Regions from separate parts of the Aquibaculum sediminis genome, predicted to be linked through region 1. Evidence: predicted binding sites of a transcription regulator. Region 1 holds the regulator's gene; the other holds the start of a gene.
The links. The regulator HrcA, encoded in region 1, represses chaperone genes, less so after heat shock. The targets are predictions, from matches to a motif close to GTTAGCACTCNCCNNNGGNGAGTGCTAAC.
Positions count from the first base shown of each region.

Region 2: a site for HrcA is predicted at 2,111-2,139, ahead of groES (co-chaperone GroES). Genes of this name have one in related genera too.

Region 1 covers NZ_JBFCVK010000001.1:279,739-283,120, forward strand. Annotated here, with positions in the region: gene ABZ720_RS01305 (elongation factor G) at 1-865, shown strand, start outside; gene ABZ720_RS01310 (nucleotide exchange factor GrpE) at 956-1,663, opposite strand; gene hrcA (heat-inducible transcriptional repressor HrcA) at 1,701-2,759, opposite strand; gene rph (ribonuclease PH) at 2,935-3,382, shown strand, end outside.
Region 2 covers NZ_JBFCVK010000006.1:319,652-323,033, reverse strand. Annotated here, with positions in the region: gene ABZ720_RS12075 (DMT family transporter) at 1-23, shown strand, start outside; gene groL (chaperonin GroEL) at 92-1,723, opposite strand; gene groES (co-chaperone GroES) at 1,744-2,058, opposite strand; gene ABZ720_RS12060 (DMT family transporter) at 2,217-3,119, opposite strand; gene ABZ720_RS12055 (zinc-dependent alcohol dehydrogenase family protein) at 3,230-3,382, shown strand, end outside.

The DNA.
Region 1 (3,382 bases):
CGCACTGCAGCCGGAAAACCGTCAGGACGAAGTCAAACTGACCGCATCGCTCACGCGTCTTTGCGAAGAAGACCCATCACTCAGCTTTCGCCATGACCCGGACACGCACGAACTGCTCCTGTCCGGTCAGGGTGAAATTCACCTGCAAATCGCCGTCGAGCGCCTGCGCAACCGCTTCAATGTCGCGGTCGTAACCCAGCCGCCGACTCCGGCCTACAAGGAGACGATCCGAAAGGGCACCGACCAGCATGCGCGCTTCAAGCGCCAGACCGGTGGTCACGGGCAGTTCGCCGACATCAAAGTGAGGATCGACCCCCTGCCCCGCGGGGAAGGTTTCCGCTTTCATGACAAGGTCGTGGGCGGCGCCGTGCCGCGCAATTACATCCCCGCCGTGGAAGCCGGCATCAAGGAATACCTCAGCCGAGGGCCGCTGGGCTTTCCGGTGGTCGACCTGGAGGTCACATTGCTGGATGGGCAGCACCACGCCGTCGACAGTTCAGACATGGCTTTCAAAACCGCTGGCCGCCAAGCCATGAGCGAAGCATTGCCGGCCTGCGACCCGGTGCTGCTGGAGCCGATCTGCAAGGTCTCGATCTTCGTGCCGCAGGAGCAGACCAATCGCGTCCATGGCCTGATTTCGGGGCGGCGGGGACAGATCCTCGGCTTCGACGCGCGGCCCGGCTGGCAGGGCTGGGACGAGGTGCAAGCCCACATGCCGCAAGCGGAACTGCGCGATCTGATCATCGAACTGCGATCGCTGACCCTCGGCGTCGGCTCATACAGCGCCGAATTCCACCATCTGCAGGAACTGCACGGGCGCGAAGCCGACAAGGTGGTCGAAGCCGGCCGTCAATCGACCGCTTGACGCCAGAGCGCCGATCACCGGCTTGAGCAACGCGTCCTCAGGCGGACAGCCAACAATGGTGGCTGTCCGCCTGGGGTACGCAACGCAATCTCAGGACTGCGGCTCTTCGTCGGCGGACTCGTCTCTAGCGGTCTCGTCGGGGCCTTTGGCAGCACCCGGCGCCGGACCGCCCTTTGCGACGGCGACACGCGCCGGCCGCAGCAGGCGTTCGTGCAGCACGTAGCCGATCTCGAACACCTGGGCGACGGTGCCCGAGGGCTTGCTGGGATCCTGCACCTCCATCATGGCCTCGTGGCGGTGGGGGTCCAGCTTCTCACCCAGAGGATCGACCCGCGCGACGCCATGCTTGGCCAGCGTGTCCAGCAACGCCTTTTCGGTCATCTCCACGCCCACGAGCAGCCCCTTGAGGCGCTCGTCAGACTCGGCGGCCTCTGCCGGCACCGACTCAACGGCGCGATGCAGGTTGTCGGCGACGGGGAGCAGATCCTTGGCCAGGGGGGCCGCCGCATAGCGCAGCGTCTCCTCGCGTTCGCGCTTGGCCCGGTTGCGCACGTTCTCGGTCTCAGCCAGAGCGCGCAGCAACTGGTCCTTCAACTCGGCAACCTCCTGGCGCAGACCATCGGCTTCAGCCTTCAGGACGGTGAACGGATCGTCGCTGTCCAGACCCTCTCCTTCCGAAGGCGCGGCAGCGTCCGATTCAGGAAAATCGAGCACCTCGGCGCTGGCATCCGCGGCCTCGTCCTTCGTGTCGTCTCGCGGGGCATCCTTGCCGCCCGGTGGCGTGCTTTGCGTGACCATGGATCCTTTCCACTACTCTACTGTTGGGAGATGCCGCTCATCCAAGCAGGCGGCCGATCACCTTGGCGGTGTAATCGACCATAGGGATGATGCGGGCATAGTCGATGCGAGTCGGGCCAATGACGCCAATCGCACCGACAATCTGCTGTTGCTGATTGTAGTAGGGCGCAATCACCGTTGAACAACCGGTCAATCCGAAGAGCTCGTTCTCCGTGCCGATGAAGATCTGTACTCCCTCGGCGCGCTCGGTCAGGGAGAGCATGCGCAGCAGGGCTTCCTTCTGCTCCAGCGCCGCAAAGAGATGCCGGATGCGCTCCAGGTCTTCAATGGCCTGCACATCGGACAGCAGCTGAGCCTGCCCCCGCACGATGAGCGCCGCCCCGCGCTCCCCTCCGGCCCAGGTGGCCAGGCCGGCCTGAACCACGCGGCCGGTCAACTCATCGAGCTGGGCGCGATGACTGCGGATCTCATCGGCAATGTCCTTCTGGGTATCGCCTAAAGAACAACCCTTCAGCCTGTGCGACAGGAAATTTCCGGCCTCGACCAGGGACGAGGGCGGCAAACCCATGGGCACATCGACGATGCGGTTTTCGACATTGCCCGATTCCGTGACCAGCACGACAAGCGCCCGACCCGGCCCGAGCGCCACGAACTCGATGTGCTTGAGCGGCTCGTCCTGCTTGGGGGCCATCACCAAGCCGGCGCAACGCGAGAGGTCGGACAGCAGGCGTGTGGCCTCTTCCAGGACCTCCGGCACGGAGCGCCCGAAGGCTGCGCACTGTCCTTCGATCAACTCCTGTTCGTCCCGGCCGAGATTGCCGCGTTCCAGAAGTCCGTCCACGTACAGCCGCAATCCCTGATCGGTCGGCAGACGGCCAGCCGAGGTGTGCGGCGCCATCAGCAGCCCCAGATCCTCCAGGTCGGCCATTACGTTGCGGATGGTGGCCGGCGACAGGTCCAGGCCCATTTTGCGCGCAAGTGTGCGCGAGCCGACCGGCGCGCCGGTTTCCACATAGGCGTCGACGATCGTCCGCAGAATGTCGCGCGAACGTGCGTTGAGCACGCTGCTCAGGGAGGGGTGAAGCGGTTCGCTCATGCGTAGGCCAAGCCGAGTAGGGACCTCATTCAGGAAATTCTAGTACGGAAAGGCATTTAGTCCACAGTGACGGTGCTTTCAACGGGCCGAGCCGAGAAGCCGGCCTTGCCGTGCTGGACGCGACGCCAAGCCCGCATTAGGGTCCGGCCCTCCAAACATGTCCAGGAGTGGTCCCATGCCTGCGAGCGGGCGTCCCAGCGGCCGTGCGGCCGATGCCTTGCGCACCATCGATTTTCAGATCGACGTCAACAAGTATGCCGAGGGCTCCTGCCTCATCTCCTTCGGCGACACCCGCGTGCTTTGCACCGCGAGCATCGAGCAGTCGGTGCCGGGCTGGCTGCGCAACAGCGGCCGCGGCTGGGTCACGGCCGAGTACGGCATGCTGCCGCGGGCGACCGACACCCGCACCGACCGCGAGGCCGCACGCGGCAAGCAGAGCGGGCGCACTCAGGAAATTCAGCGTCTCGTCGGCCGCTCGCTTCGGGCAGTGACCGATCTGAAGGGCTTCGGGGAACGCCAGATTCGCATCGACTGCGATGTGCTGCAGGCCGATGGCGGCACGCGCACCGCGGCGATCACGGGCAGCTACGTCGCGCTTCACATGGCGTTTGAGCATATGCGCC
Region 2 (3,382 bases), on a different contig from region 1:
TCTCGAAGACCGTGGGGCATTGAGAACAGAGAAAGGGCCGCGGGGGATGCCCCGCGGCCCTTTGATATATCGGGTTGGTTAGACTTGAGACTTAGAAGTCCATGTCGCCCATGCCCGGGGCGCCGCCGGCGGCCTTCTTTGGCTCCGGCTTCTCGGCGACCATGGCCTCGGTGGTGATGAGCAGGCCGGCCACGGAGGAAGCGTCCTGCAGGGCCGTGCGCACGACCTTGGTCGGGTCGATGATGCCAGCCTTCACCAGGTTGGTGTAGTCGCCTGCCTGGGCGTCGAAGCCCCACTCGACGTCAGTGCTCTCCAGCAACTTGCCCGCGACCACCGAGCCGTCGAAGCCGGCGTTCTGGGCGATCTGACGCACCGGGGCCTGGATGGCACGGCGCACGATCTCCACACCCACCTTCTGATCGGCGTTGGCGACGGAGACCTTGTCCAGTGCCTTCAGCGCGTAAAGCAGCGCGGTGCCGCCGCCCGGGACGATGCCTTCCTCGACCGCCGCACGGGTCGCGTGCAGGGCGTCGTCGACACGGTCCTTCTTCTCCTTCACTTCGATCTCGGAGGCGCCGCCGACGCGGATCACCGCAACGCCGCCGGCGAGCTTCGCCAGCCGCTCCTGCAGCTTCTCACGGTCGTAGTCGGAGGTGGTCTCCTCGATCTGCGCCTTGATCTGGGCAACCCGGGCCTCGATTTCCTTCTTCTCACCAGCGCCATCGACGACGGTGGTGTCTTCCTTGGTGATCGAGACCTTCTTGGCGGTGCCGAGCATGTCGAGGGTGACATTCTCGAGGTTGATGCCCAGGTCTTCGCTGATCGCGGTGCCGCCGGTCAGGATGGCGATGTCCTGCAGCATGGCCTTGCGGCGATCGCCGAAGCCCGGCGCCTTCACGGCTGCGACCTTCAGGCCACCGCGCAGGCGGTTGACCACCAGGGTGGCCAGGGCCTCGCCCTCGACGTCCTCGGCGATGATCAGCAGCGGGCGCGAGGACTGAACCACCGCCTCGAGCACGGGCAGCAGCGCCTGGAGGTTCGAGAGCTTCTTCTCGTGGATCAGGATATAAGGGTCTTCCAGTTCGACACGCATCTTGTCGGTGTCGGTGCAGAAGTAGGGCGAGAGGTAGCCGCGGTCGAACTGCATGCCCTCGACGACCTCGAGTTCGGTCTCAAGGCTCTTGGCCTCCTCGACGGTGATGACACCCTCGTTGCCGACCTTCTGCATGGCCTCGGAGATCATTTCGCCGATGGTGCGGTCACCGTTGGCGGAGATGGTGCCGACCTGGGCGACTTCCCCCGGGTTGGAGATCTTGCGCGAACGGCTGCGCAGGTCCTCGACCACGGCGGCCACGGCGGCGTCGATGCCGCGCTTCAGGTCCATGGGGTTCATGCCCGCGGCCACCGACTTGGAGCCTTCGCGCACGATGGCCTGGGCCAGCACGGTCGCGGTCGTCGTGCCGTCGCCGGCCAGATCATTGGTCTTGGACGCAACCTCGCGCACCATCTGGGCGCCCATGTTTTCGAACTTGTCGGTGAGTTCGATCTCCTTGGCGACCGTCACACCGTCCTTGGTGATGCGCGGGGCGCCGAAGGACTTGTCGAGCACCACGTTGCGGCCCTTGGGGCCCAAGGTCACCTTCACTGCATCGGCCAGGATATCGACGCCGCGCAGCATGCGCTGGCGGGCATCCTGGGAAAACTTGACGTCTTTGGCTGCCATCTTTTCTCAAACCTCCGAAATCAGGCGGCCTTGGCCGAAGCCGCACCGGCCTCGAGCACGCCCATGATGTCCGACTCCTTCATGATCAACAGCTCTTCGCCGTCGATCTTCACCTCGGTGCCGGACCACTTGCCGAAGATCACGCGGTCACCGACCTGAACGTTCAGTGCCACGATGTCACCCTTTTCGTTCCGGGCGCCCGGGCCAACGGCGATGACTTCGCCCTGCTGGGGTTTCTCCTTGGCGGTGTCCGGAATGATGATGCCGCCCGCGGTCTTCTGGTCCTCGTCGATGCGACGGACCACCACGCGGTCGTGCAACGGCCTGAAGGTCATATATCGTCCTCCCAATAGAGACTGACGGATGATTGCCAATGATGGCAGGTCTGTTAGCACTCCCGATTGGCGAGTGCCAAGCGCTGCCGAAGCGCTATCTACGGCGGGTCGCGGCGCTTTTCAAGAGGCAGAAATGCCGGAAAATGCGCTGGCGGATTTCAGCGCTTCTGGTGCTTGCGGACCTGTTCGCGGTGGAAGACGTAAAGTCCTGAAACCACGAGGATTCCGGCGCCGAGCAGGGTCCAGGCATCGGGCAGGTCACCCCAGACCACGAAGCCGAACAGCACGGCCCAGACGATGTTGGAATATCCGAAGGGGGCGACCACCGCGGCGGGAGCCTCGCTGTAGGATTTGATCAGGCAGAAATGGCTGCTGCCGCCGATCAGGCCCACGCCCACCATCATGATCCAGCCGATCAGGTCGGGCTGGACCCAGAAGAAGGGCACGCCCAGCGTCATCACCACCGCGCCCACCAGGGAGCTGTAGGTCAGCGTGGTCATGGAGGAGTCGCTGTGGCTGAGCAGCCGCGTGGTGATGTGATAGAAGGCGTTCACCAGGGCCGCAGCCAGGGGGAAGAGCGAGGCCAGCACGAAGACGTCCGTGCCCGGTCGGATGACGATGAGCGCGCCCACCAGTCCGGCAAAGACGCCGGCCCAGCGCCGCATACCCACCTTCTCGCCCAGAAAGGGCACCGAGAGCGCAGTGATGAACAGCGGGCCCAGCAGCATGACGGCGGCGGCTTCCGCCAACTGCAGCATGCTCAGGCCCATGAAGAACAGTCCCGTGGTAATGACCAGCAGGAGCGAGCGCAGCAGCTGCAGCGGCAGGCGGCGGGTGCGCAGGGTGCGGGGCAGGGCGCCGCGCAGGAACAGCGCGATGAGGACCAGGTGAAAGGTGTAACGGGCCCAGACGATCTGCCAGACCGGATAGGTTTCGCTGAGTAGCTTGGCGAAGGTGTCGAGTACCACGAAGAGCATGACCGCGAGCAGCATCCAAAGGATGCCGCGGCGATTTGCAGCCATCTGAGCCAGGCCCGATTGGCTGCCGGCGGCTTCACTCATGCAATCGACTTCTCGCTTGTTGTACGCCCCTCGCGGCGCAAGACTCCCTTTGCTATGGATACCGTCAGGAAGCGCGCGAAGCGAGCGCGCAGGACGCAAGGGAGAACTGCATGAAGATCAAGGCCGCGGTTTTGAACGAGATCGGGCGGGCTGGGCCCTACGCCGAATCCCGCCCGCTCACCGTGGAGACGCTCGACCTGGAAGGGCCCGGCCCTGGCGAGGTGCTGGTCGAGATCAAGGCGGCCGGCCTTTGCCACTCCGAT